3 regions of the Mesorhizobium sp. 128a genome follow, and region 2 is predicted to be linked to each of the others. Evidence: predicted binding sites of a transcription regulator. Region 2 holds the regulator's gene; each other region holds the start of a gene.
What was found. Region 2 encodes PhoB, which activates phosphate uptake and scavenging genes when phosphate is short. Its sites were predicted from a motif close to TGTCATNNANCTGTCAT; they were not measured.
Positions count from the first base shown of each region.

Region 1: ACWTU9_RS16940 (esterase-like activity of phytase family protein) is a predicted target of PhoB. The motif match lies at 2,128-2,144, and genes of this name have one in related genera.
Region 3: ACWTU9_RS25650 (alpha-D-ribose 1-methylphosphonate 5-triphosphate diphosphatase) is a predicted target of PhoB. The motif match lies at 6,410-6,426, and genes of this name have one in related genera.

Region 1 is NZ_JBSPKY010000009.1:166,843-176,596, reverse strand. It holds gene ACWTU9_RS16955 (LacI family DNA-binding transcriptional regulator) at 1-847, shown strand, start outside; gene ACWTU9_RS16950 (ferritin family protein) at 933-1,247, opposite strand; gene ACWTU9_RS16945 (bestrophin-like domain) at 1,319-2,074, opposite strand; gene ACWTU9_RS16940 (esterase-like activity of phytase family protein) at 2,246-3,721, shown strand; gene ACWTU9_RS16935 (L,D-transpeptidase) at 3,798-4,592, opposite strand; gene ACWTU9_RS16930 (MATE family efflux transporter) at 4,781-6,241, shown strand; gene ACWTU9_RS16925 (MFS transporter) at 6,245-7,456, opposite strand; gene ACWTU9_RS16920 (TMEM175 family protein) at 7,611-8,186, shown strand; gene ACWTU9_RS16915 (hypothetical protein) at 8,199-8,480, opposite strand; gene ACWTU9_RS16910 (SDR family NAD(P)-dependent oxidoreductase) at 8,615-9,481, shown strand; gene ACWTU9_RS16905 (low affinity iron permease family protein) at 9,491-9,754, opposite strand, start outside.
Region 2 is NZ_JBSPKY010000002.1:218,864-228,617, forward strand. It holds gene ACWTU9_RS04710 (sensor histidine kinase) at 1-706, shown strand, start outside; gene ACWTU9_RS04715 (hypothetical protein) at 928-1,110, shown strand; gene ACWTU9_RS04720 (hypothetical protein) at 1,262-1,588, shown strand; gene ACWTU9_RS04725 (YMGG-like glycine zipper-containing protein) at 1,672-1,914, shown strand; gene ACWTU9_RS04730 (CHASE domain-containing protein) at 1,954-3,600, opposite strand; gene ACWTU9_RS04735 (ATP-binding cassette domain-containing protein) at 3,765-4,568, opposite strand; gene ACWTU9_RS04740 (sugar ABC transporter permease) at 4,582-5,898, opposite strand; gene xylF (D-xylose ABC transporter substrate-binding protein) at 6,041-7,081, opposite strand; gene ACWTU9_RS04750 (ROK family protein) at 7,352-8,593, shown strand; gene phoB (phosphate regulon transcriptional regulator PhoB) at 8,594-9,283, opposite strand; gene phoU (phosphate signaling complex protein PhoU) at 9,300-9,754, opposite strand, start outside.
Region 3 is NZ_JBSPKY010000018.1:53,932-63,685, forward strand. It holds gene ACWTU9_RS25625 (MDR family MFS transporter) at 69-1,598, shown strand; gene ACWTU9_RS25630 (hypothetical protein) at 1,669-1,959, shown strand; gene ACWTU9_RS25635 (amidohydrolase family protein) at 2,092-2,928, shown strand; gene ACWTU9_RS25640 (SDR family NAD(P)-dependent oxidoreductase) at 2,961-3,746, opposite strand; gene uxuA (mannonate dehydratase) at 3,830-5,014, shown strand; gene ACWTU9_RS25650 (alpha-D-ribose 1-methylphosphonate 5-triphosphate diphosphatase) at 5,037-6,203, opposite strand; gene ACWTU9_RS25655 (D-arabinono-1,4-lactone oxidase) at 6,427-7,806, shown strand; gene ACWTU9_RS25660 (alanine racemase) at 7,803-8,975, shown strand; gene ACWTU9_RS25665 (aldehyde dehydrogenase family protein) at 8,997-9,754, shown strand, end outside.

The sequences.
Region 1 (9,754 bases), on a different contig from region 2:
CCATTCGATCGCCTTCATGCTGCAGCCGCATCCGGGCGACCAGCAATATGGCGAACCGTTCTTCATCCCGTTCCTGATCGGGCTGCAGGGCCGGCTTGCCGAAAGCGGGCTCGACCTCACCGTGGTCATGGGCGCGCCAGGCGACTATCAGCAGGAGCGCCTGCGCCGCGTCGTCGAGACGCGTCGGGCCGATGCCGTGGTGCTGGCCTGGACGCGGCGTGAGGATGAACGCATCGACTATCTGCTCGAGGCCGGCTTCCCCTTCGCCACGCTCGGCCGCAGCCGCACCGGCGGCAAGGCCTATCCCTCGCTCGACCTCGATTTCGAAAAGGCCGGCAGCGACGCCGTCGACCGGCTGGTGGCGCGCGGCCACAGCCGCATCGCCGCCATCCGCCCGTCGCTCAATCTGAATTTCGGCTATCTGTTCGTCGACGGCTACCGCAAGGCGCTGAAGCGGCACGGCATCGAGGTTGATCCGGCGCTGATCGCCGACGGCTTCATCAACGAGGCCGGCGGCTACCAGGTGACGCCGCGCGTGATGCTGGCAAAGGACCGGCCGACGGCCATCATCTTCAACAATGACGCCATGGCGCTCGGCGGCTGCAAGGCACTGGCCGAGATGGGCATCCGACCCGGCCACGACATTGCGGTGACGGTCATCGTCGACACGCCGCTCTGCCGCTATTTCTCGCCGGCGCTGACCGCCTTCCGCCCGGCGCTGGAGCCGATGGGAAGGCGGCTGGCCGAAATGCTGCTGGCCTCGATCCCGGCCTTTGCCGGTCTCGAAGGTCCGCGCATCATCCGCGAAGTCTGGCCGCTGGAGCTGATCGCGCGCGACAGCGACTGATCCGTCGCTCTATCCTTGTTTTTACGCAATTCCGGACGGAAAACCGTTTCACACTTTTCCTGGAATTGCTCTGGGCGGACCGTCCTCAGTCCACCTTCTTCTCGCCCCGCTCGCCGGCCTTGACGATGTCGCCGGTCGTGAACAGGATTTCCTTCAGCTCCGCCCGCCATTCCTTCTTCTGGCGCAGCAGGAATTCGAGATCCATGCCGAAATGCTTGAATTCCTCGCCTTGCGCATTCTTCATGATCGCCTTGGCCTGCGGGTCCTTCTCGACCGACATGCGCTGTTCGTACCAGCCGATCGCTTCCGCCTCCTCGATCAGCGAGGTGATCATGCGGGCGAAGGTCCGCACCTTCTGCGTCAGCTCTTCCGGCGGCTCGTGATACTGGTCGAAGCCCATGTCGCCCTCCCTCAAACGGACCGGCAAATCTGGCCGTACCCATGAATGCACTGGAGCGCCGCAAGTTCCGCTTACTGCTGCAATTCAATCAAAGTCCTCTGCAGAGGCGCAGAAGAGATCTGGATCGGACCGGAGAACGGTATATCCATGTCGAGGATGAGGTAGAGAGCGCTGGCAATCAGCGCTGCCGACACCACGAACGTCTCTATGGTGATGGCATTCCGCGGCGCCCTGAAGCCGAAACTGGCGAAGATCAGCACCAGCCAGGCAACGAGCATAACGATCAGCGGCCGCGGGATGGTACCCTCCGATTGCTCAATCAAAGCCCAGCGCAGTTCCACCACCTTCTGCAGATGCTGGTGGGAGTCCTCCTGCACGGAAACATGCGCTGCGTCAGCAGGCTGCAGAGCGGTCAATCGTGTGCTGATCTCGGTCAACAGACGTTCAGACAGCCGGTTGGCGACGAGGGGTGTTTCGTTGGCTTCTGTCCAGTTGTTGGTCTGTCTTTGCACATAAGCGACCAGTGGCTGACGGACCTCGGCAGTCTCAGGCCCATATTGTCGAAGCGACCGGTCGAGAAGGATCAACTCCGTCGCATATGTGTGCACGTTGCGGTCGATCGACTCGAAAGTGTTCTTTGCCGAGTTGATCATCAGACCAAGCACCAGCGAGGTCATGACGACGAACAGGTTGGCGGCCAGCCGTACCACATTGTTGGTGTCGTCCTCGCGGTGATGCGCGGGCAATTTGCCATAGACAGCCATGCTGACCAGCGGCGCCGCCGTCAGGCAGAGGAAAACAGCCACCGAGATGAGTGTTTCGTGCATGCAGCCATTTCTGCACGGCAAGCAACGAATGCCAATGGCCGGCAGAACGCACTTGTCACGCAAGTATCATGTTCACGTCCTAGACCGCTTGCGGGAGGGCGAGATCGTCGATGCGACGCGGAGCCCTTTGCAGTCTCGGCCGCTTGAAGGCCTGTCACAAAGAGGATCTCCATGAAAATCTCGCACCGAACCCTGTCGCTCGGCGCCGCATTGGCGCTGTTTACCGCGTTGACCCCTGCCCTTGCCGACAGCACCGCCACCGTCGGCGGCTTCGTCAACAAGGGCCTGGTCGGCGTCGGCCGCCTCCCCGCCGACCTCAAGGACAAGTTCGGCGAGACCTTCGGCTCCGGTTCCGGCATGTCGATCGACACCGCCGGCTGGAAGCATGGCGCCGACGGCTACAAGGGTTCGCTGTGGCTGCTGCCGGATCGTGGCTACAATGTCGTCGGCACCACCGACTACCGGCCGCGCATCAACACCATCGACATCGAGTTCACGCCGACCGCACTGGGCGCGACACCCGCCGCCGGCCAGGAACAGACCGGCGTCAAGGCGACGCTCTCCGATTCCCTGCTTCTGACCGACGACAAGGGAGCCGACGCCACCGGCCTAGACCCGCTCAATGGCGTGCGCGCCGCCAGCGGCGACATGCCGATGCTGCCCGAGGCCAACGGCAAGCTGGCGCTCGACAATGAGGCGATCGCGCGGCTGCCCGACGGCACAATGTTCATCTCCGACGAATATGGTCCCAACATCTATCGCTTCTCGGCCGACGGCCACCTGATGTCGGCGACGCAGCCGCCGGCGGCCCTGGTGCCGATGCGCAAGGGCACGCCGAACTTCGCCTCCGACAATCCGGGTCCCGGTGCCGCAGAGCCCGATCCGAAGGATCCCGAGACCGGCCGCCAGAACAACCAGGGCCTCGAGGGCATGGCGCTGACCCCGGACGGCAAGTCGCTGATTGCGGTGCTGCAGTCCGCACCCCGCCAGGACGGCGGCGATTCCGGCGCCACGCGCCAGAACACCCGCGCTTTGGTCTATGACGCGACAGACCCGGCCCATCTCAAGCTGGCGCATGAATATGTCGTGCCGCTGCCGGTGTTCAAGGACGACAAGGGCAAGACCAAGATCGCCGCGCAGAGCGAGATCGTGGCGCTGTCCGACAAGACCTTCCTGATGCTGACGCGCGATAGCGGCAACGGCCAGGGCGTGAAGGGCGACACTTCGCTTGTCCGCCAGATCTTCGTTGTCGACGTGTCGGCCGCGACCGACATTGCCGGTGGCGCCTTCGATGCCGCCGACAAGCCGCTGGCGCCGAAGGGCGTGCTCGACCCCTCGGTGACCCCGGCCAAGCTGACGCCGTTCATCGACATCAACGACAACAAGGAACTCAGCCGCTTCGGCCTGCATGACGGCAAGCCGAACGACAAGAACAACCTCTCGGAGAAGTGGGAGGCGATGTCGGTGGTCAGCGTGCTCGATCCGGCGCTGCCCGACGACTATTTCCTGTTCGTCGGCAATGACAACGACTTCCTCGCCCAGGACGGCTTCCAGGTCGGCGCGCCCTACAAGGCCGAAGACGGCGCCGATGTCGACACCATGTTCCTGGTCTATCAGGTCACGCTTCCCGGCCTCGCCAAGAAGTAGTCGCATACAACAGAAAAAAGCGGACGCGCCCGGCGCGTCCGCCTTTTTGTCGGCGATCAGCGATACCGCTGGCGCCCTATTTCAAAATCTCGGCATCCCTCGGCACGCCGGCATCGATCGGCTCGGCGGTCCGGCTCGACACGGCCATGATCTTGCCGGCCGGCGACAGGTTCGGGCGCACATAAACCTGGGTTACACCGTTGACCCGGCTGTAGAGGTCGATGATGTCCTGGTTCATGAAGCGCACGCAGCCCGACGACGCGTTCTTGCCGATGGAATCCCATTCCGGCGTGCCGTGCAGCCGGTACATCGTGTCCTTGCCGTCGCGGAACAGATAGAGCGCACGGGCGCCGAGCGGGCTCTGCGGTCCCGGCGGCATGCCGTCCTTGTATTTCGCCAGTTCCGGCCGGCGCTGAATCATTTCCGGCGGCGGCGTCCACACCGGCCACTTCTTGCGCGCCTGGACCACGGCGCTGCCGGTCCAGCCGAAACCGGCCTTGCCGAGGCTGACGCCGTAGCGGATCGCCTTGCCGCCATCGCGCACCAGATAGAGGAAATGTTCCGACGTATCGACGATGATGGTGCCCGGCTTTTCGCCGGTCGGGTCGGTCACGATCTGGCGCACGAACTTGGGATCGAGCTTGGATATCGGGATCGCCGGCAGTTGATAGCCCTCGTCGACGCGTGCCGCGTACATGCTTTCGGCAGCGCCGAAAGCCGATTCGCTCGGCGGCGGCGGCGCTGCCACCGGCGGCGGCGCCACGTCCGTGGTTGTGCAGGCCGAAAGCGCCACGGAAGCGGCACCCAAGGCGGATGCCCCGAGAAACGCGCGCCGGTTCAGGCGCTCGGAAAAAAGCGGATTGTCGGACATGATCCCCCCGATTTGCGACCCCTCGCGGCGACGATCCATATCCCATTCCGGATGCTTTGAGAACCTGATTGGCGCGAGGCAGCCAGGCGGACTGTTCCGATGGCGCATCGACCTTATCCGTTAAATCGGCAATCATTGCCGGGCGGACTTTGAGATGAACCTTCGCCGAGCAGCCCGTGGACGAAAGAATGCCCGCGCGCCGGCGCACCGTCGACCTGACCAGCGGCCCCATCCCGCGCACCCTGCTTTTGTTCGCGCTGCCGGTGCTCGGCTCCAACGTACTGCAATCGCTCAACGGTTCGATCAACGCCGTCTGGGTCGGCCGCTTTCTCGGCGAATCCGCGCTGACCGCGACGTCCAACGCCAATCTGGTGCTGTTCCTGATCCTCGGCACGGTGTTCGGCATCGGCATGGCGGCGACCATCCTGGTGGCGCAATCGGTCGGCGCCCGCGACCTGCCCGAGGCGCGGCGCATCGTCGGCACCAGCGCCACCTTCTTCTTCCTCGTCTCGGTGGTCTTCGCCGTCTGCGGCTGGATCTGGGTCGACGCCATCCTCAACACCCTTGGCACGCCACCCGACGCGCTGCCGCTGGCGCGCTCCTATCTGCGCATCATCTTCGTCGCTGTGCCGATGATGAACCTCCTGTCCTTCGTCATGACGGTGCTGCGCGGTGCGGGCGATTCACGCACGCCGTTCTTTTTCATGGCGCTGGCGGTCGTGCTCGACATCGTGCTGAACCCGCTGCTGATCCGCGGCATCGGCCCCTTCCCCGAACTCGGCATAGCCGGCTCCGCCACCTCGACGCTGGTCGGCCAGACGGTGAGCGTGATCGCCATCCTCGTCGTGCTGTATGCGCGAAAGCATCCGCTCAGAATCGCCGGCGCCGACCTCGCTCTACTGCGCCCGGACCCGACCCTGCTCAGGATCGTCGTCTTCAAGGGCGTGCCGATGGGCTTGCAGATGATCGTGATTTCCGCGGCGGCGCTCACGGTGATGGGCATCGTGAATACCTACGGCTCGCAGGTCGCCGCCGCCTACGGCATCGCCGCGCAGATGTGGACCTATATCCAGATGCCGGCGCTGGCGATCGGCGCCGCGGTCTCCTCCATGGCGGCGCAGAATGTCGGCGCCGGGCGCTGGGACAGGATCGGCCGCATCGCCGCTTCCGGCGTCGGCTTCAACCTCGTGCTCACCGGCGCGCTGGTGGCGCTGCTGTTCTTCTTCGACCGGCCCGTGCTGAGCCTTTTCCTGAGTGGTGACAGCACCGCGATCGACATCGCCGCCCATATCAACAGGATAGCGTCCTGGTCATTCATCCTGTTCGGCATCACCATCGTGCTGTTCGCCACCGTGCGCGCCACAGGTGCGGTGATGCCGCCGCTGATCATCCTGGTGATTTCGGTGCTCGTCGTGCGCACCGGCTTTGCCTATTTCTTCAGGAGCTATATCGGCGCGGAAGCGCTGTGGTGGAGTTTTCCGGCGGGATCGATCACCTCGCTGCTGCTGGCCGCCGCCTACTATCGTTTCGGCCGCTGGCGCACCATGCACATGATCGAGGATCGGCCGGCAGCCGGTGAGCCGCCTGACACCGGCCTCGGCATCCCGCGCCAGCGCGCCAACATGGCGCCGGAGACGCCGAACGGGTAAGGTTCAGCGCGCATATTTGGCGCCGAACACCAAAGCGATTACCGAGAAGATCGTGATCATGCCTGCGAAGGCCAGGCTTGCAGTCGCGGCACTGGTCCAGCTCGACAGCAGGCCGATGCCGATCACCGGCAGCGCGTTGCCGCAGAAGCAGCAGATGAAGAAAGCCGACACCACTTCGGCGCGGCGATCCGCCGGTGCGATCTGGCTCACAACCTGCAGGCCGCCGCGATAGCCGAGCGCGCCCACCACGCCGCACAGGGCCGTCGCGGCGATCATCAGCGACATCGAGGCAAAGATCTGCGCCGCGACCACCAGCGCCACAGCCGGGATCATCAGCGCCAGCGCCGCCAGCATGCCGGTGCGGCTGAGCAGCCAGGTCGTGCCCAGAATGGTCGCGGCCGCAACGATCGACAGTTCGAAGAACAGCCCGCCGGCCTCGGCATGGTTGGCCACATGCAGCTGCTGCGCCAGGATGCTCGGCGCCAGTGCTGCATAGAAGCCGACCAGCGCCATGGCGCCGAAGCCGGTCACCGCTGGCGCCACGAAAGCGGCGCGGATGTCGGCCGGCACCGACAGCCGCGGCCGCAGCGAAACATCGGCCAGCCGTCCCGGCCGCGAGACCGTCTCCCGCGTGCGCCAGATCAGGATCGTGACCACCACGAGTAAGGCAAGATAGACCGCAAACGTCAGTCTCAATGGCCACGGCGCATATTCGGCGAGCAGCCCCGACACCAGCGCGCCAAGGCCGAGGCCGACGAAGTTGGTGCTCGTGGCGATGACGGCGGCGCGCGACTTGTCCTCGCCCTCGATCAACTCCGCCAACCAGGCGGTGCCGGTTCCCGCGCCGATGCCGATGCCAAGGCCGCTCAGGATGCGGGCCGCATCGAGCCAGGCGACATTCTCGGCCAGCAAGAACACCAGCGCGCTGACTACCGCCACCGCCATCGCCGCCAAGGCCGCAGGACGGCGGCCAATGCCGTCGGACAAACGTCCGAACATCAGCAATGCGCCGAGATTGCCGACGACATAAACGGCGTAGACCAGCGTCAGCGTGATCTGCGAGAAACCGAAGGCCTGCTTGTAGATGACGTAAAGCGGCGTCAGCGCCGTGCTGCCGGCGAACAAAGCTGCAATCATCGCAGCAACGGCGGCCATCCCGGCGCGGCCGCCGAGTTCATTGTCGCGCGTCGTCATGGTCTCGGTATAGCTGGTCATGGCAACCTCCGGCCAGTTGCCCAACGCCCCAATAGAAGTCCAACGTCGATGTAAGGACGGCCGTTCCACTTGCCCAACCCGCTCCTGACAATCTTGCCAGTATGGCCTTGCCCGAAATCCTCCCTTAACGTCTGTCCATCGAGAGGGAGAATCCATGGGCAAAGGCAGGGTTGAGGCATTCACCGATGGCGTCGTCGCCATCATCATCACCATCATGGTGCTGGAGCTGAAAGTGCCGCATGGCGAGGACCTATCAGCGCTGGCGCCGCTGTGGCCGATCTTCTTCAGCTACGTCTTGTCTTTCATCAATGTCGGCATCTACTGGAACAATCTGCACAACATGTTCCACACCGTGCAGCGCGTCGACGGCCGCGTGCTGTGGGCAAACCTCAACCTTCTGTTCTGGCTGTCGCTGATCCCGGCAACAACGGCCTTCATGGGCGAGAATCATTTCGCGCCGATCCCCGTCGCCGTCTATGGCGTCGACCTGGTGCTGTGCGGGGTCGCCTACAGGTTTCTTGTGACCAAGCTGCACCATCTGCACGGCAATGAAACCGCCTTCGCCAAGGCGCTGGGCAGTGACCGCAAGGGCAAGATTTCGGTAGCGCTTTACACAACGGCGGTGCTGCTGACTTTCGTCAACCAGTGGATCGGCTTGGCGATCTATGTTCTGGTGGCCGCCGTCTGGTTCGTGCCGGATACGCGTTTTTCGCGGGTGATCGAAAAGTAGCGCACGCTGCCGCTACTTGCGCATCGCCTTCAGCTTTTCGGCGACCGACGCGGCGAGATCGGCATAGCGCTCCTCCAGCCGTTCGGCCGCCTTGATGATCGAAAAATCATGGCCGAATTTCTCCAGCGCCATGCGCAATTTCTCGACGAACTCGGCCTGTTTTTCCAGCGCCGAAAACAGCGTCTTCACCTGCGCTTCGCTGATATCGGGATTGGCGAGCATCTGCGGCACCTCGCGGCCCATCTGATCGCCGGTGGCGGTCTGCTCCTTCAGGATTGCAATCCAGTCGGTCAATCGGTCGATCTCCTTCGATGGCCGGCAGCATGCGCAGCGCCCACCGCTCCGGTCAACCCGAAGCCACGGCAACGGGCTTGCCTGGGCCGCGTCTGGCGCTAAGTTCGGCGCAACCCCAAACCAAGGAAAAGACCATGACCTCCGACGCCGAAATCCAGTCCGCTTTGCCCGCCCTCAGCTCAGGCAATGTCGCCGTTATCACCGGCGGCGCCAGCGGCATCGGCCTTGCCGCGGCCAAAAGGCTGGCGGCGATGGGCATGAAGACGGTGCTTGCCGATCTCGGCGGCGCGCGTTTGGACGAAGCCAAGCAGGTCGTCGCAGCGATCGGTGGCGACGATAACGTTCTTGCAGTTGCCACCAACGTCTCCTACGTCGACGACGTCGAAAGGCTGGCCAACACCGTCGACAACGCTTTCGGGGCGGTGTCGATCCTCATGAACAATGCCGGGGTCGGCAACAATCCGGGCAAGCCCTGGGAAAACCGGGTAGCTTGGAGGCGATTGCTCGACACCAATTTCTGGGGCGTCGTGCACGGCGTCGAGGCCTTCGCGCCGGCCATGCTGGCGTCGGGCAAACCCGGCTTGATCGTCAACACCGGCTCCAAGCAAGGCATCACCACGCCGCCCGGAAATCTGGCCTACAACGTCTCCAAATCGGCGTTGAAGACCTTCACCGAAGGCTTGGCGCACGCACTGCGCAACGAACCGGGCGCGAAGGTTGCGGCACATCTTCTCATTCCCGGCTTCACCTTCACCGGCATCACCGAGGGCGCGACTGAAAAACCGGCCGGCGCCTGGACCGGCGAGCAGGTCATCGACTTCATGCTGGCCTCCCTCATGCGTGGCGATTTCTACATCCTTTGCCCGGACAATGAGGTGAAGCGGCCGACGGACGAAAAACGCATGGCCTGGGCGATCGGCGACATCATCGAGAACCGCCCTGCCCTCTCGCGCTGGCACCCCGACCACAAGGATGCTTTCGCGGCCTTCATGGAACGCTGAGCTGCGAATTCAGGCGGCGCGTTTTTTCGCGGTGCGCTTCTGCGTGACGGCTTTCTTGGCGGCCAGCTCGGCGATCTCGCGGTCGTGACGTGTGGCCGCGCGCTCGCATTTGTCACGGATTTCCTCGACCTCGGTTTCGGTCAGGTGCTCGATGCCGATGAAATGGTTGTGGCCCTTGCCGACCCGGATCAGTTCATCGAGCTTGGCCTGGACCGCGGCGCCGTCGCGGTTCTGGGTGTTCTGGATCAGGAACACCATCAGGAAGGTGATGAT
Region 2 (9,754 bases):
GGTGTGGATCGATGCCGATCACGGCGATGGCGGCGATGCTCAGGGCGTTGTCACCACAATGGTGGAGACAACCGAGCAGAAACGCCGCGAACAGACATTGACGACGCTGTTGCGCGAGGTGAGCCACCGCTCGAAAAACCTGTTGGCCATCATCCAGAGCATTGCCACCCAGACTGGCCGATATTCCGAGACATCGGACGATTTCCTGACGCGCTTTCGCGGCCGGCTGCAGTCACTGGCCTCCTCCCAGGATCTGGTGACGTCGTCGAATTGGCGGGGTGCTGCACTACGCGAGCTTGTCCGTGGCCAGGTCGTGCGCTACGGCGCCGATCCCGCACAGAGCCTGCGCTTCAATGGCGTCAATCCATATCTCAATCCCAACGCTGCGCTTCATATCGGCCTGGCCATGCACGAACTCGCCGTCAATTCATTCAGTTACGGCGCCCTCGCGCGGCGGGATGGCTTTGTCGAGGTAACCGCAAATCTGTCCGGCGTTACTGAGGCTGCTGACAAGCCGGCTTTGTCGCTGACTTGGGTCGAGGCCATTGTCGCCAATGATAACAGGCGCACTGAGAAACGCTTCGGCAGCGTTGCCCTAGAACGTGTCGTGCCGGCATCGCTGAACGGCACGGCGACACTGGAGATCACCGGCGACCGTCTCGAGTACCGACTTGTCGTACCGCACGGCAATTTCGAAACCGAGTGACCGGCCGGACTTGAAGCAATTCCAGGAAACTGTGGGCGGTTTTCCGGGCAAAAGCGCGTAGAGCTTTCCTCGGGATTTGCGTCCAACCAGAAAACCAAAGCGCTGGGGTCCTTAACCGGCTGTTCACCATAAAGTCCGATGCTGCGGTTCCCAGAGATTGCTGGATCCTGACCGATTGAACCGACGTTTCGGCCACAGCCTGCAACGCACCTATGGGAGGAATGACCTTGACGGTTGCCGATATGAACAGGCTGGAGCAGGCCGCCCGCGTCTCGATGAGCGGCTTTCAGGATCCTGATGCCCCCGCGTCGCCTTTGCCGCACGCCTGGCATCCCTTCCTTCGCTTCGCCGCTGTCGCGTTCGTCGTCGCCATCGTGCTGATCGTGGCGTCGCAACTGGGCTGAGCCGGGATCGCTCGGGTTCGCGCTTATTCCCCAATCAGGCTGAGCTGAGATGCTTGTCTGGCTCCTGGCCAGCCAATATCAACGTCCCCACCTTTCATCACAGGAACTTTGACGGCTGTCGACCGTTCTTGTGGTGAGAGGATCTCTAGTCGTGGAACACATCGCCGCTTTGCTTTTGGTAATTGGCTGTTCGAACAGCATGACCGAATGCCGCGAACTGCCGGTGCCGGTCAGCGTGTTCGAGACCGCTGAGGCGTGCACTGCCGAGCGGCCTTTCGCCATGGGTGACGTGCAGGGTCAGGCCCAGCATGTCGTTGCCAAGTGTCTTGCCGTCGATCCCGCCTTGGAGGACGACTACGACCAGATCGTCTGGAACGTGCGCCCGGATGGTTCGCTCGACGCATCCTTGCAGATTTCAAACATCGTGGTTGCGTCGAATGGGACGCGCCCCGAAAAAGACTATCTTCACCAACAATAAGTTCGAGCGGGCAAAAGCCGGTATTTCATGCTAAATGGCGGCTGGAGCTTACTAAAGTGAGGACGAAAGTGAGGAGAGACTCAATGCGGAAATTGATTATTGCCATGGTTGCAGTGGTCGCCGTCAGCGGCTGCAGCACGACCGAGCAGGACGTTGGTGTCGGAACGTTGGTTGGCGCCGGCGTCGGCGGCCTGGTTGGCGGTGGCAAGGGTGCGCTCATCGGCGCAGCCGTTGGTGCCGGTTCCGGTCTGCTGGTGCGCAACCTGCGCAATGGCTATTGCCAGTATCGCGACAATCGCGGGCGGCTCTACACCGCTCGCTGCTGATCCGCTTCAAAAGCGTCAAACAATCGAGACGGAGACCGGTCAGCCGGTCTCCGTTTGTTTGCCCGTATCAGGCGGCGGAATCCTGATTTCCACCGTAAGCCCGTCGGCGCGAAAATTCCGGCTGATCGTGCCGCGTAATTCGCGCGTGACATTGAGATCGATCAGCTTGGTGCCGAAGCCGGTCTTGGCCGGCGCTTCGAGTTGCTTCTGTCCGGCCTCGCGCCAATTCAGGACCAGCATTCTGTCGGGCCCACGCCCCTGGAACGACCAGTCGACCTTCAGCGCGCCAACCGAATTGCCGGCCTCGCCATATTTCAGCGCATTCGTCGCCAGTTCATGGAAGGTAAGGCCAAGCGCCTGCGTCGTCGTCTCGTCGAGCAGCACCTGAGGCCCTGACAATATCCCGTCGGGAAGCTCCTTGCCGAACACCTGGCCAAGCTCGATGCGCAAGAGGTCGCCAAGGTCGGCCTTCTGCCAGCGCGAGCGCGTCAGCATGTCCTGGGAGGCCGCCATTGCCTGCAGACGGGCCGAGAACGAGGACGAGAACTCCTTTACGTCGGTGGCGTGCGCCGCCGTCTGGCGCGCGATCGCCAGCACCCGCGTGATAGAATTCTTGATCCGATGCTTCATCTCCTGCAGCATCAGATCCTTTTCGAGCAGGCTCTTTTCCGTCGTCTCGTGCAACAGCGACTTGGCGTCATAGGCGCGCTCCTGGTAGCGGGCCACCAGTGCGATGGCGCCGGCCAGGAGCAGCCCGAACAGGCCGAGCATCACCGGAATGGCGCGCGAAGACGGCTGCGAGAAAGCGCTGGTCGGCCGAAACAGCACCGTCCACGGCCGGCCGGCGACGATGATCTTGCGCGTCACCAACAGCCTGTCTCCAAAGCTCGCAACCGGCGGCGTTTCCGACTGGAACAGAAGATTGCCGGCGTCGACCTTGCCGTCATAGACCTCGGTGTTGACCGGCAGCAGCGGTGTGCGGCTGAGCGCCGTCTGGAACAAGTCGCGAGCGCGGAAAGCGGCGTAGAGAAAGCCTGATGTCGACGACCTGGACGCGTTGATGCCATCCGGCGCGGTTTCGACATTGAGCCTGACGAAGACCAGGAAGCCGGTAAAGGTCTGCGCCGCGCCGGTGCCCTGGCCGAGTTGAACCAGACCGCTTGCATGCTGTGCGTCATCGGCCATCGCCTTTTCGATCGCTTCGCGCCGCACCGGGTCGGTGAACATGTCGTAGCCGATGGTCGACTCGTTGGCAGGATCGAGCGGCTCGAACAGCACGACGGGCGTGCGCCAGGACTGCGCCGTGTCCGGATAGACAGTGTGGGGCACGCCGCGGTCGCGCAACATGTCGCGCTCGACCGCCGCTTCATCGCCGGCTTTGGCCAGCCTGAGATAACCGATGCCGCGCATGCCGGCGAAATTGGTGTCGAGGTCGAGCGCGCCGAAGAAGGCCTTGAACTCACTTCGCGAAATCTCGCCATTGCGAGCGTCGAACAGGGCCTGGGTCGAGCGCAGCAGCGAAAGATGCAGGTCGATGCGGCTTTCGATACGGTTGAGCGCATCGTCGGCCGTCGCCTCGAATTTGATCCGCGCCGCCTCCTGGGTGGCGAAGTAGGCGAAGCCCGCCATCGTCAGGCTGATAAGCGCGACGGCAATGAAGGCGACGATCGGGAAAAACTTCTTCAAAGGATGCTGCGGCCCATGTATCTGGAACCTTTATGGCATGTCACCGCGCCAACACAATGGCGAGGCCAAACCATCGTGACAGCTGGCACATCATGGTCCAGATATTAGCCGGCTTATCGATCGCGCATCGAGAAGATGACCGTCCGCCGATGATGGCGCATGTCTCAGGCGGCGATCTTCAGCGCGCCCGGCCCGGGAATGGCGCCAGGCGGGCATTTGCCGAGGATGATCATGCCGAGCACCTCGTCCTGGGTGACATCGGTGGTGCGCGCGGTGCCGACGACCTGGCCGTTCTTCATCACGCAGACGCGGTCGGCAAGCTCGAACACGTCATGGATGTCGTGGCTGATCAGGAAGATGCCGATACCGTCGGATTTGAGCTGCTTGACCAGCTCGCCGACCTGCGCCGTTTCCTGCGGCCCAAGTGCCGCCGTCGGTTCATCCATGATCAGGATGCGGGCGTTGAACAGGATGGCGCGCGCGATCGCCACCGACTGGCGCTGGCCGCCCGACAGCTTGACCACCGGCTCCTTGAAGCGCTGGAAACGCGGATTGAGCCGGCCCATCACCTTGCGCGCCTCGGCTTCCATGGCGACATCGTCGAGCGTGCCCCAGCCGGTCATCAGCTCACGGCCGAGGAAGAGGTTGGCGGCAGCGTCGACATTGTCGGCCAGCGCCAGCGTCTGGTAGATCGTCTCGATGCCGTATTTCTTGGCGTCGCGCGGGTTGGAGATCGCCGCCTCCTGGCCGTTGACGAAGATCTGCCCGGCATCGCGCTTGTAGGCGCCCGACAGGATCTTGATCAGCGTCGACTTGCCGGCGCCGTTATGGCCGAGCAGCGCCACGACCTCGCCCGGGAAAAGATCGATGGATGCATCGTCGACGGCGCGGATGCCGCCGAAGGCGATCGAGATGTTGCGCATGTCGATCAGCGCTGTGCCGGTGTTTGCGGAAGCAGTCTTTTCCATGATCGTTCTCCTCCTAAACGCGCTTGCGGTAGACGGTGTCGAGAAACACCGCGACGACCAGCACTGCGCCGACGACGATACTCTGCAGCGGCGAGTCGACGCCGAGAAGCACCATGCCGGACTGCAGCGACTGCATCAAAAGCGCGCCCAGCATGGCGCCGATAACGGTTCCCGAACCGCCGGCCAGGGACGTGCCGCCGATGACGGCGGCGGCGATGACCAGCAACTCGTCCAGCGTGCCCAGTGCGTTGGTCGCGGAATTCAGCCTGGCCGACGAGATGGCAGCGGCGATCGTAGCCAGCACGCCCATGATCATGAACACCTTCATGGTGACCCAGCGTGTGTTGATGCCGGCGAGGTTGGCGGCTTCCGGGTTGCCGCCAATGGCAAAGACATAGCGGCCGAAACGCGTGCGTTTGGTGATGAAGGTCATGACGATGCCCACCATCACAGCCATCAGCACCGGAATGGCGATGCCATGGGCGATGAACAGCCCGCCTTCGGGAATGGCGATGTTGTTGGCCTCCGCATACCGCTTCACGATACCGACCGGCCATGGATAGGAATTGGCAACCCACACCGCGCCCATGATGACTGCGCAGGTCACAGTGCCTATCAGCGTCTCGGCCCAGATCGGTCGCAGCGGAAAGCGGAAACGCTTGCGCTGTCGGCGCCCGTTGAACAGCGCGAACACCACGGCAAGGCAGGCGACGATGCCGACGACCCAGCTCCAGGTCGCGCCGATCGATCCGGCGGGACCGCCACCCATCAGCTGGAAGGTGGCATCGAGAGGGGCCACGGTCTGGCCGCTGGTCACCCACCAGGCCGCACCGCGCCAGACCAGCAGGCCGCCGAGCGTGACGATGAAGGCCGGCACTTCGAGATAGGCGATGATGAAACCCTGGAAGGCGCCGATGAGAAGGCCGACCGCCAGGCCGATCGCCAGCGCCAGCACCCAGATCCAGGGATTGCCAAGCTCAAGCCCGACAAAACGCACCAGGAAATGCACCTGCGCGAAGCCCATGACCATGCCGATCACCCCTTCGGCCGATCCAACCGACAGATCGATGTTGCGCATGACGATGACCAGCACCATGCCGGAGGCCATGATGGCGACCGCTGATGTCTGCACCGACAGGTTCCACAGATTTCGCGGTGTCAGAAAAAGACCGCCCGACAGGATGTGCAGGCCGACCCAGATGACCACCAGCGCGCCGACCATGCCGAGCATTCGGGTGTCGATCTCCGTCGCCTTCAGGAAGCGCGCGACCGCGCCGAGTTCCGACGCGCGCGCGGTGTCGGCCTGCGAAGTCGAGGTCGTGTCGGTCATGATGTCCTCCCAGCGGCTTGCCGTCTGACGCGGATGCCGGACCACAGCCTAGAAGTTAGCCGCCCGCGGCGGAAACACAAATTGCCTTGAAAAAACGCCGCGGCCTGTCAGCCGCGGCGTTACTTTACTTGAAGTCGGCAGATCAGTTGCAGGCAGCGACGCTGCCGGCGGCGACACCCGCGCAGACTTCCTCCTTCTTGATCCAGCCGGCGTCGATGACGACGTTGAGGTTGTCCTTGGTAATCGCAACCGGGGTCAGGAACAGCGACTTGACGGTGTTGCCGCCAGGCGTGGTGAAGTCCTTGGCGCCGGCAATGTCGCCGGTCTTCTTGCCGTCGGCGAGCTGCGAGGCGATCTCGGCGGCGTTCTTGCCGAGTTCGCGCGCATCCTTCCACACCGACACGGTCTGCGTACCGAGCGCGATGCGGTTCAGCGCGGCATGGTCGCCGTCCTGGCCCGAGACCGGGACGGTTCCGGCCAGGCCCTGCGCCGTCAGCGCGGCGACGACGCCGCCGGCGGTACCGTCATTGGCCGCGACCACGGCATCGACCTTGTTGTCGTTGGCGGTCAGGAACTGTTCCATGTTCTTCTGGGCGTTGGCCGGCAGCCAGCCATCCGTGTAGGCCTCGCCGACATTCTTGACCTTGCCGGAATCGATGGCTTCCTTGAGCACTTCCATCGAGCCCGAGAACAGGAAATCGGCATTCGGGTCGGAACCCGAGCCCTTGATGAAGAGGTAGTTGCCTTCAGGCTTCGCCTTGAACACTTCGCGGGCCTGCATGCGGCCGACTTCCTTGTTGTCGAAGGTCAGGTAGAAGACGTCCTTGTTCTCGATCAGGCGATCATAGCCGACAACCGGGATGCCTTCGTCCAGCGCCTTCTGCACCGCCGGGCCGATAGCCGAGGCGTCCTGCGCCAGGATGATCAGCGAGTTGGCGCCCTGCGAGATCAGGCTTTCGACGTCGGTCAACTGCTTGCCGGGATTGGACTGCGCGTCGGCGGAAATGTACTTGTCGCCGGCCGCCTCGATCGCCGCCTTCATCGCCGCTTCGTCGGTCTTCCAGCGCTCTTCCTGGAAGTTCGACCACGACACGCCGATGACCTTGTCCTTCGCCTGCGCGACCGACACCAGCGTCAGCGACATGGCGACACCCGCCAGCATGGCGGCTGCAAATCTGTTCATGATAATCCTCCCTGCGCCGCGCGCGGCGCGACAAAACTGGCCCGAAGGCCGGCACACAGAAGCTCTATTTTTTCGAGCCTCGAAAAAATACTGATCCAACGGCGAGACGCTGTCAACATCGATTCTGATGGAATCTGATGGCCTCAGTGAATTTTTTCGAGACTCGCAATAAACAATGACAGGGCGGCCTGCTTCTGCCAATATTTGCTGGTGTCACCGACCGCCTTCACTATCATGAGGCGGGAGGAGGACCGGGAGGAAACAAGAAAGATGTCGGTTGGAATCCGCCACGACGATCTGCGCCGTCGCAACCGCGCGATGGTGATTTCGGCCGTGCGCCGGGCCGGCCAGCCGTCGCGCACCGAGATCGCGGCGACCACCGGCCTCAGCCATTCGACTATATCGGCAATCTCGTCCGACCTGATTGCGGAAGGCATCCTGGCCGAGAGCAAGGCAGGCGAGACCGGAGCGCTGAAACGCGGCCGGCCGCAAGTCGGCCTGGGCCTCAATCCGGAAGCGGCGGCGGTGATGACCGTGGTGCTGTCGCTTAATTTCCTTTCCGTCACCGTCATCGACTATGCCGGCCAGGTGGTCGCCGAGGAGCAGCGCCGGCTGGATACGTTGACCATGCCGCGCGACGAGCTGATCGGCGAATGCACGGCAATCGTGCGGCGGCGGCTCGAGGATCCCGACCTCGATGTCCAGAGCATCGCCCGCATTGCCATGGGCATCCAGGGCATCACCGATTCGCAGGCGCGCGCCATGCTGTGGTCGCCGATCACCCCGCTGACCGACATTGCCTTCGCTGACATACTGGAAGCAGAATTCGGCATTCCGGCCACCATGGAAAACGATTGCAACATGATGGCAGTGGCGCTGCAATGGCGCCAGCCTGAGCGCTACCGCGACGATTTCATCGCCATCCTGCTGTCGCACGGCATCGGCATGGGGCTGGTGTTGAAGGGCGAACTGTTCACCGGCACGCATTCGTCGGGCGGCGAGTTCGGCCACATGATCCATCGGCCCGGCGGCGCGCTGTGCCGTTGCGGGCGGCGCGGCTGCGTCGAGGCTTATGCCGGCAACTATGCCATCTGGCGCAGCGCCAAAATGATGAGCGAGGACGCCGAACCGGTCGATGTCGGCGACGCCGACATGCGGGCGCTCGCCGCACGGGCCCGCGAGACCGATGGCCCGGAGCGGGAAGCCTACCGCAAGGCCGGCGAGGCGCTCGGCTTCGGCCTCGGCAGCCTGTTCGCGCTGATCGATCCGGCACCGGTCGCCATGGTCGGCGTCAGCGCCGCCGCCTTCGATCTGATCGAACCGGCATTGCGCGAAGCGATTGCCCAGACCGCCGGCGGCCAGCACTCGAAGTCAATCTCCTTCGACACCGAGCCCAACGAGCTGCCGCTGATCCGCGAAGGCTGCGCCATGCGCGCGCTGACCTTTGTCGACCAGGAGATTTTCGCGCCGGGCGTGCAGGCGCGAGCGGGCGCTGGAAAGAGCGTTGCCTGATCAGTCTTCCCTGATCGCATACCCCGCACCACGGATGGTGCGGATCACATCCGGCATGCGGCCATTGTTGACCGCCTTGCGCAAGCGCCCGACATGCACGTCGACCGTGCGCTCGTCGATATAGATCGTCTCGCCCCAGACATTGTCGAGCAACTGGCTGCGCGAGAACACACGGCCGGGATGGCGCATCATGAATTCGAGCAGCCGGAACTCGGTCGGCCCCAGCCGTATCTCGCTCTTCTTGCGGTAGACGCGGTGCGACTCGCGGTCGAGCACGATGTCGCCGACCTTGAGCACGCTGGACAGCACTTCGGGCTTGGCGCGGCGCAGCAGCGCCTTCACCCGCGCCATGAACTCCGGCGTCGAGAACGGCTTGACCAGATAATCGTCGGCACCGGTGGAAAGGCCGCGCACGCGGTCGCTCTCTTCGCCGCGCGCGGTCAGCATGATGATCGGCAGCCGCTCGGTCTCGGGCCGCATCCTGAGCCGGCGGCACAGCTCGATGCCGGACACCGCCGGCACCATCCAGTCGAGCACCAAGAGATCCGGCACGTTTTCCTGCAGCCGGATTTCGGCCTCGTCGCCGCGTGTAACCACCTCGACCTGGTAGCCTTCGGATTCGAGGTTGTAGCGGAGCAGCACGCCCAGCGGCTCCTCATCCTCCACGACCATGATGCGTGGCGCAATCATCAGCAGTTCACCTTTATCAGGGCGATGTGGCCATCGCCGTTTCGTCCTGCTTCGGGCGATTGGCGGGCAATTGCTGGCCGGTCAGCACATAATACGCATTTTCGGCGATGTTGGTGACATGATCGCCGATGCGCTCCAGGTTCTTGGCGCAGAACAGGAGATGCGTGCAGGCCGTGATGTTGCGCGGGTCTTCCATCATGTAGGTCAAGAGCTCGCGGAACACCGAGGTGTATTTGACGTCGATGCGCTCGTCCTCATTCCTGAGTTTCGCCAGCGCTGCAGCATCGGCGGCAGCATATTCCTCGACAACGCCCTGCACCTGGATCAGCACCAGTTGCGCCATCGCGTCGATGGAGTGCGACAGGTCGCGCGGCGTGACGCTGAGGCCGACGGTGCCGACGCGCTTGGCGATGTTTTTGGCAAGGTCGCCGATGCGCTCGAGGTCGCCGGCCATGCGGATCGAGCCGACCA
Region 3 (9,754 bases), on a different contig from region 2:
CGTTATCGCCTATTTGACACCTCTCGGCCGTGGGCACATAAATCGCGCCCCAAGTTAGGGAGACCCCGATGACTGTCGACCAGACGCTGCCGAATGCGCCGCCCGTTGAGGCCGGGGCCAGGCCCGACGTGACGACGCTGATCGTCTATTTCGGCGCGCTGATCGCGATGTTCATGGCCACCATCGACATGCAAATCGTCGTCACTGCCTTGCCCACCATTGCCGGTGAACTGGGCAATTTGCATCTGTTCGGCTGGGTGGGTGCTGCGTACCTGCTCTCGACTGCCGCGGTCTCGCCGTTCTACGGCAAGCTCGGGGATATGTATGGCCGCAAGAATGTGGTGCTGACGGCGATCGGCCTGTTCCTGCTGGGGTCGCTGGTCTGCGGCATGGCATGGTCGATGGAGAGCCTGATCGCCGCGCGCGTGCTGCAAGGCATAGGCGGCGGCGGCCTGATGGTGTCGGCCTTCGCCATGATCGGCGAATTGTTCGGACCGCGCGATCGTGCCAAATACCAGGGCTACAGTTCGGCGGTGTTTGCGCTGTCGTCGGTGCTCGGTCCGTTGGCCGGCGGCTACATCACCAGCCTGTTCGGCTGGCGCTGGGTGTTCCTGGTCAACCTGCCGATCGGCATCGTCGTGATGGCGGTGCTGGCCTTCGCCATGGGCAGCCGGTTCAACGAGAAGCGGCACCGCATCGACTATCTCGGCGGCGCGCTGCTCGCCATCGGCACAACGGCCATCGTCTATTGGGGCTATCATGTGCTCGACCTCTCAGGGCCGGACCTCTTCACCTTCGCGCTGCCGGTGCTGGCGCTGGTGGCAATATGCCTGTTCATCATGGTCGAGCGGCGGGCCGAGGAGCCGATCGTGCCGTTGCGGCTGTTCGGCAATTCGACGGTCAGCATCGTGTCCTGCGTGTCTCTGGTCGCCGGAACGGTGACGCTCGGCATGTTCTTCTATTTCGCCCTCTACATGCAGACGCTGACGGGTCTCAGCCCCGCCGAAGTCGGCTTTCTGTTCCTGCCGGCGTCGTTGACGTCGATGGTGATCTCGATCGTCGCCGGGCGGGTGATCGCGGCAACCGGACGCTACAAATGGATGCCGGTGGTGGCGATGGGGATTGGCGGGCTGTTGATGCTCGGCTTTGTCATCACCAACCAGCACACGCCGATCTGGGTGTTGGCGCTGATGATGGCCGTGTTCGGCGTCAGCATGGGCCTGCAATTCCAGGTGCTGATCGTGGCGATCCAGGCGGCGGCGCCTCTGCAGGACATCGGCGCGGTTACGTCGCTGATCACCCAGGCGCGGACGCTCGGAGCATCTCTCGGCCTGGCACTGAACGGCGCGGTGATGATCTGGGCGCTCAACGGGCAGACTGCCGAACTCCCAGCCGATGCTGCCGCCCTGCTGCCGCAGGGCCTGAACGGGTTGACCCCGCACCTCGCATCAAGCTTGCCGGTCGCGATCCGCGAAGTTGTGCTCGACCACTACTCCAGTGGTTTTAACGTGATGTTCATCTGGGTGGCGGCGCTCTATTTCGTTGCCATGGGGCTGACACTGCTGCTCGAGGATAAAGAGATTCCGAAGCGGGGCTGATGCGAAAGCTAGCTCTGCCCTTTGTGAGAGACTGCCACCGAATCAATCTCTACTTAAAGGAGACCTTTAGTTGAAATCGATCAAGGCGTTCCTTTTTCTCGCGCCAATAATTGGTTGGGGATTATCTATGATGGTGTGGAATTATCGCAAGCACCTGCTTGTAAAAAAATACAACGGTTATCGATCATTCGCCCACAATGATGGGGCGGGCCATGTTCGCGTAGACTGGGAAAATAATAAAATTACTCCCGAATTCTTGAATGAATGGGAGGAAGTAACGCGACCATATAAAGCAGTTGCATGGATTTTATCGGGCCTTTTGGTCGTTGACGTCGTCTTCATTTCAATCCTAGGCCTTTGAAATTTCCGGCTCGCGCGGGCTGACGCTGCCGCTGATGAGGATAAGGAAATCCCGAAACGGGGCTGAGCAACATATTTCATGCGCCGGCGCGGGCATCCGGCCATGAAAGGAAACCGATCCGGCGAGGAAAGCATGATTATCGACACCCATCTGCATCTGATCGACCTGTCGGCGCTGCGCTATCCCTGGCTTGGCGGCGTGCCGGCGCTCAACCGCGATTTTTCGCACGAAGAATATGCCACTCAGGCGCGGCGCGCGGGGATCGAGGCGGCGCTTCACATGGAGGTCGATGTCGATGCCGCCGACATCGAGGCCGAGACCAGCCATGTCAGGGCGCAGTCGCTGGAGGAGGGAAGCCTGCTCAGCGGCGCGATCGCGTCCTGCCGGCCGGAGGAGGGCGGCTTTGCCGACTATCTCGAGCGCCAGCAGGCCAATCCGTTCGTCAAGGGATTTCGTCGCGTGCTGCATGTCATGCCGGACGAGCTTTCGGACAGCGGGCTGTTTCGAGACAACATCAAACGGCTTGCCGGCACTGGGCTGACCTTCGATTTCGTCGTTCTGCCGCACCAGATTCCGCGCGCCATCGCGCTTGCCGACCTCGCACCCGATGTTCAGTTCGTGCTCGATCATTGTGGCGTGCCCGACATAAAGGGCAATGGCGAACATCCCTGGCGCGAGCACATGGCCGAGATCGCGCGGCGCCCCAATGTGACGGCCAAGATCTCTGGCGTGGTCGCTTACGCCGACGCCGGTTCGTGGACCGTCGAAACCTTGCGCCCCTATGTCGAGCACACGATCGGCAGTTTCGGCTGGGACCGGGTCGTGTGGGGAAGCGACTGGCCGGTGTGCACTCTGGGCGGCGGCCTGGCGACCTGGGTGGCTGCGACGCATGCGCTGATCGCCGGCGCAAGCACCGGCGAGCGGGCGAAGCTGCTGTCGGGTAACGCAAGGCGGATGTGGAGCCTGTAGTTTTCTGTCCGTGGCTGTCGCTCGTCGGTGGACTACTTAACACCGATGCCTGCGGTCAGGCCGCCATCGATCCTGTAATCGGCGCCGGTGCAGAAACCGGCTTTCGCCGAACACAGGAAGGCGATGAGTTCCGCCACTTCCTCCGGTTCGCCGATGCGGCCGAGTGGATGCGCCGCGCCGAAGCGTTTGTAGGCCTCTTCGACATCGGCATCGCTGCCACTCTCGCCACGCGCGGCCTTTTCCAGGATGGGCGTGCGGATCGAGCCCGGGCTGACCGAATTCACCCGGATGCCAACCGCCGCATAGTCGAGCGCCAGCGAGCGCGTCAGCGTGTGGATGGCGCCCTTGGTCGTGGCATAGGCGGCGACGTTCTGCTGGCAGGCAAAGCCCTGCACCGAGGCGACGTTGACGATGGCGCCGCCGCCGCGCTTGATCATTTCCGGAATGCCGAAATGGGCAGTCAGATAGATCGAACCGACATTGACCGTCATTGCGCGGTTCCAGGTTTCCCAGTCGGTCGTCGTGGCGGTGCCATAGGGATGGACCGCGGCCGAATTGACGATGACGTCGAGGCCGCCGAACTTTGTGACGCCAGCCGCCACCGCGTCGCGCACCTGGTCGGAGACGGAGACGTCGGTGTCGACGACCAGCGCTGCTGCTCCAGCCCTTTCCAACTGCGCTTTCATCGCCGCATTGGCGGCGCGGTCGATGCCGCAGGCGATAATTGCGGCGCCACCGGCCGCAAGGCGTCGGGCGGTCGCCAGGCCGATGCCTGTGGTCCCCGTCACCAAGGCCACCTTGCCGTTGAAATCCGTCATTTTCGAAAACTCCCCCATTTTCTATCGACTCCCGTCGCGGTCCAACAATAAGTTGCCAACCTCTCGTAGAAGGAAAGCCGAAAATGGAACAATGCTGGCGCTGGTATGGACCCGACGACCCGGTGACGCTCGATCATGTCAAGCAGGCGGGCGCCAGCGGCGTGGTCTCGGCACTGCACCACATCTATGACGGCAGGGCGTGGCCTGAAGCCGAAGTGCTGGAGCGCAAGCGCATTATCGAGGAAGCCGGACTGACCTGGTCGGTCGTCGAGAGCATCCCGGTCCACAATTCCTTCAAGATCGGCGCGCCGAAACGCGAGCGCTATGCCGGCTACTATCGCGACTCGATCCGCGTGCTGGCCAAGGCCGGCATCGCCACGGTCTGCTATAACTTCATGCCGGTGGTCGACTGGACCCGCACCGATCTTGCCTACCGCCTGCCGACGACAGGGTATGCCTTGCGTTTCGATGCGATCGATTTCGCTGCCTACGATCTGTTCGTGTTGAAGCGCAAGAACGGTGCGGCAAGCTATACGCCGGCACGTATTGCGCAGGCGGAAGCGCGGCTGAAGGAATTGCCGCCCGAGAAGATCGACCAGATCGAGCGCAATCTCATCGCCGGTCTGCCGGCGACAGAGCGCAAATATGACCGCGACAGTTTTCGCGAGGCGCTGGCGGACTATGAGGGGATCGGGCCGAAGGAACTGCGCGACAACCTCGCCTGGTTCCTGCGCGAGATCATTCCGGTGGCGGAAGAGGAGGGGGTGCGCATGTGCATCCATCCCGATGACCCGCCGTTTTCGCTTTATGGCCTGCCGCGCGTCGTTTCGACCGCCGAGGATGCGCGTTTCATTCTCAATGCCGTCGACAGCCAGGCCAATGGCCTGACGTTCTGCACCGGCTCCTACGGCACGCGCGCCGACAATAACATTGTCGCCATGGTCAAGGAATTCGCCGATCGCATCCATTTCGCCCATCTGCGCAACATCACCATCGAGAAGGACGGCTCGTTCTACGAGGCCGAGCATCTCGAGGGCGGCACCGATATGGCGCATGTCATCCTGGCGTTGATGCAGGAAGAGGCGCGTCGCCACAGAGAGGGCCGCGCCGACTGGCAAATCCCGATGCGGCCCGACCATGGCCATCTGCTCGCTGACGATATCGGCAAGACGAGGATCAACCCCGGCTACTCGCTGATCGGCCGCCTGAAAGGCCTCGCCGAACTGCGCGGCATCATGCGCGCCGTGGAGACGTTCGGGCTGGCTTGAGAAGCGCCAAGCAGCTTGCGTTTCAATGCCGGCGCCGGTTCAGTGTGCCGTCGCTGTAGATCATGCGGCCGGCACGGAATGTCGCCCGCACCCGCGCGACCGGCCGGCGATCGGCGATGACGAGATCGGCGAGAAGTCCAGGCTCGATGGCGCCACGATCGGTAAGGCCTAGTGCCGTCGCCGGGTTGGCGCTGGTCAGCGCCGCCGCCGTCACCAAGCCGCCGTTGCGCAGCTCAGCCAGCCCAAGCACGGCCGGCAGGATCGAGGCCGGGTGATAGTCGCTGGCCAGCATGTCGAGCAGTCCAGCCTCATAAGCCTGCCGCGCCGACAGATTGCCGGAATAGGACTGGCCGCGCAGCGCGTTGGGCGCTCCCATCACGGTATGCATTGCGAGCCTTCGGGCTTCCTGCGCCGCTTCCAGGGTCACCGGGAATTCGCTGAGCGTAGCGCCCAGGCCATGAACCAGTTCCACCTTCTCCAGCGTGTCGTCGTCATGCGAGGCAAGCGCGACGCCCTTGGCCTGCGCACGCGCCGACAGGTCCTGCAAAGCGTTGAGCACATCGCCCTGGCCTTCGCGGCCGGCCATGCGGTGACCGACGACCTCGGACGCCTGGGCAACCGACATGCCGCGCTCCTTGGCGATGCGGGCGATGTAGAGCTCGACATCACGATACTGGCCCTGTCCGGGCGTATGGTCCATCAGCGAGATCAGATGCAGCCTGCCGGCATCCATCAGCTTCTGCAGCATGGGAACCGCCGGGGTGAAGGTGACTTCGAAGCGGGCATGGATGCGGTGGTCGACCAGCAGATGGTCCTTCATCCCGGCAATTGTGTCGATGATCGCCGAGGTATGGTCTTCCGACCGCTGCACGCCGCTGGTGATGCTGGCGCCGATGAACGAGAGCGCGGCATAGGCCGTGGTGATGCCACACGAAGCCAGCTTCTTGTCGAGTTCGGCAATGCCGATCTGCATCGGCACATGCACGCCGAGGCGCGGCTCGACTTCCTTCTCGACCATGTCGCCATGCATGTCGATAAAGCCGGGGAGGAGCAGTCGGCCGCCGCCTGAGATGTCGGCATTTTCGACCGGCTCGTTACGGATCTCGGCAATCCGGCCGTTTTCGATGCGGATGGCGCCGCTCGGGATGATGCGGTCGCGCAGGACAATTTCGAATTCACTTAGCCACATACGATTTCTCTTCGGGGGACAGGCAGTTCAGGACGGGTTTTCGGTCGACAAGACCATGGGACAGCCGTCCCATAACAGCTGCTTGCCCCCGAAAAATGACAATCGGTGACGGGCCTTGTGATTGACGCGAAAAGTCACGGTCATGAAAGTTTACGCCGCTTTTCTTCTCAAGCCGGCTCAGGGCAGCGTACCGTTCGATTGCCAGCTTGACAGAAAGCTGACAATGTATCATATCCAAAAAGCTGACTATGTATCATATTATTCCGGTGCAGCGATCAAGACCGGTCAAGCCGGCCATTCCAGGGAGGCGATTGTGGGAGAGGCTGTCAGCCAGTGGAGCAATTGGTCGGGTTATGTCACGGCCAGGCCGCAGGCTTTTGCCGAACCGCAGACTCTCGATGAGCTATGCGTTGCTATTCGCAAGTCGCCCGGGCCGGTTCGCTTTGTCGGAACCGGACATTCCTTCACGCCGCTGGTCAGGAATGACGGTACCATCCTGTCGCTCGACCGATTCGTGGGGCTAAAGTCGCACGATCCGGCCAAGCTGACCGCGCGGGTCGGCGCCGGTACCAAGATCGGCGCGCTGGCAAAACTTCTGCATGGCGTCGGCCAGGCGCTGCCGAATATGGGTGACATTGACAAGCAGGCTTTCGGTGGGGCGCTCGGCACCGCCACGCATGGTTCGGGCATCACGCTAGGCGCCTATCACACCCAGCTCGAGGCGATGCAGATCGTCGATGGGCGCGGCGCTGTGAAGGAGTTCGACCGCGCCAAAAGCCCTGACATGATCGATGCCATGGGTGCCTCGCTCGGCGCTTTCGGCGCCGTCACCGAAGTGACGATCCGCAACATGGCGAGTTACCGGATGCGGCATCGCCGCTGGACGGCGCCGATTGCCGATGTGCTGTCGCAATTCGAGCGCACGATGACGGCGCACCGCTCGGCCGAGTTCTACTACGTGCCGTTTTCCGGTCAGGCGCTGCTGATCGCCAGCGATATCACCGATGCGCCGGCAACCGTGCGTCCGCCGACGGAGGACGACGATGCCGTTACCACACTCAGGAAGCTGCGCGACTATCTCAGCTGGTTCCCATGGCTGCGCCGCCGTCTCATCGGCTCCGCCTTCGCGAAAGTGCCGGCAGAGGACTATGTCGAGGACTGGCTGAAGGTCTTCACCTCGGAGCGCAACGTCAAGTTCAACGAGATGGAGTACCACCTGCCGTTCGAGGAAGGGGCTGGTGCACTCGGCGAACTCATTAGGCTGCTCGAGACGCGGTTTCCGGACGTCTATTTCCCGATAGAGGTTCGCGTCGTCGCGCCCGACAACATCTGGCTGAGCCCGTTCTACCAGCGCCCGACCTGTTCGATCGCCATCCATCACGGCGTCGAGCGCGATCCGATGGCGTACTTCAACGCCGCCGAGCCGATCTTCAGGAAGCGCGGCGGCCGCCCGCATTGGGGCAAGATGCACAGCCTGACATCAAAGGAATTGAGCGCGCTCTATCCGCGCTGGAACGATGCCATGGCGGTGCGTCGCGAGATGGACCCCGACAACCGCTTCGTGTCCCCCTACATGGCCAGGCTGCTTGGCGTCGCGACATGAGCCTGACCGACACTTATTTCGCCGACCTGTCTGGCGCGCTCAGGGCGGCCGGGATCTTTCAACCTTGCCTGGTGCTCGATCTCGACCGGCTCGATCACAACATTGCTGCGATCAAGGCGAAGTTCGCCACGGGCCTCGATCTGCGCCTCGTCGACAAGTCGCTGCCTTGCCTGCCGCTCATCGAACACATCCGTGCGGCGTTTTCGACCGAGAGGTTGATGACGTTCCATCTGCCGATCAGCGCCGAAATGCTGAAAGCCTTTCCCGATGTCGATCTCCTGCTCGGCAAGCCGATGCCGGTTGCCGGCGCGAGACACTCCCTCACCAAGGGAGTGCTCGCCGGGCTTGGCGAGGCGACCTCGCGCATCGTCTGGCTGATCGATACGGAGGAGCGGCTTGCCGCCTACGGCGCGCTTGCCACGGAGCTCGACCGCGAGCTTCGTATCTGCTTCGAGGTCGATGTCGGCCTGCATCGCGGCGGTATCAGCGACCCCGACGCGTTGGCGCGGGCGGTTGCCGCGCTGGCGAAATATCCACGGCTGAAATGCGAAGGCGTCATGGCCTATGAAGCGCATATCGGCCATATCCCCAAACTGCTCGGCGGACCGGCCAAAGCGCGCGCCAAGGCCGTCAGCCTGTTTCGCCAGTATGTCGGCTGCCTCGCGCCCGACCAGCGCAGGATCCTTAATCTTGGCGGCAGCAGCACCGCGTTGCTCTATGACAGCTGGGTCGGCGCCAATGAATTGTCCATCGGATCGGCTTTCATGCTGCCGACCGATTTCGACGTGCCCAGCCTCAGCCAATTGCAGCCTGCCGCTTTCATCTCGACGCCGATCCTGAAGGTTGTCGATGTCCGGTTGCCGGGCCTCGACGAGCGCTCCTGGCTGCTGCAGAAACTAGGGCTGTTGCCGCGGCGCGGTTGTTTTCTCTACGGCGGCAAATGGATGGCCAAGCCCGTCCATCCCGCCGGGATGAAGACCGACAAGACGTTCGGCTTTTCGACCAATCAGCAATTCATGGCGTTGCCCGACGACGTCAATGTCGGACCCGACGACTACGCCTTCCTGCGTCCGACGCAGAGCGAATTCGTGCTACAGCAGTTCGGTTCGATCCAGGTCTATTCCGGCGGGAAATTCGTCGAGCAATGGGCCGCGCTGCCGTTTTCGTAAATCGAAGTGGAGGAGGACACGATGGTCGCAAGGGCAGCCAAAACCCACCCCGTGCAGCCTGAATGGGCAGCCGAACTCGATCTGGCGCTCACCGATCTCGACAGCAAAAAGGTTGACTGGGCGCAGACCTCGAATGGCGAGCGGATCGGCTTGCTGCGGCAGGTCAAGGATCACATCCGCGAGGTCGCCGAAGCGTGGGTCAAGACGGCGACGCGCAAGAAGGGCATCCCGACCGGCTCGCCGCTGGAAGGCGAGGAATGGCTGGCCGGTCCGGCGGCTCTGATGGATGGCTGCAACCAGTTCATCCACACGCTGAGCCTGATGGAGGGCAAGAAATTCCTCGACAAGTTGCCGGTCCGCACCTTGCCCAACGGACAGGTGGCGGTGACGGTGGTTCCGAATTCGGTCTGGGACAAGGTGCTGTTCACCGGCCTCAAGGCCGAAATCTGGATGCAGCCCGGCGTGACCAAGGCGATCCTCGCCGCTAACACCGCCTCGGCCTATGACGCGCCGCGCACCAGCCGCAAGGGCAAGATCGGCCTCGTGCTCGGCGCCGGCAATGTCGCCTCGATCGCGCCGCTCGACTGCCTGCACAAGCTGCTCGTCGAACACCAGGTAGTTCTGCTCAAGATGAACCCGGTCAACGACTATCTCATCGATTTCCTCAAGCCGGCGTTGCGGCCGCTGATCGAGTTCGGCGCGCTGCGCATCGTGCGCGGCGGTGCCGATGTCGGCGCTTACCTGTGCAACCACGATCTCGTCGACGACATGCACATCAC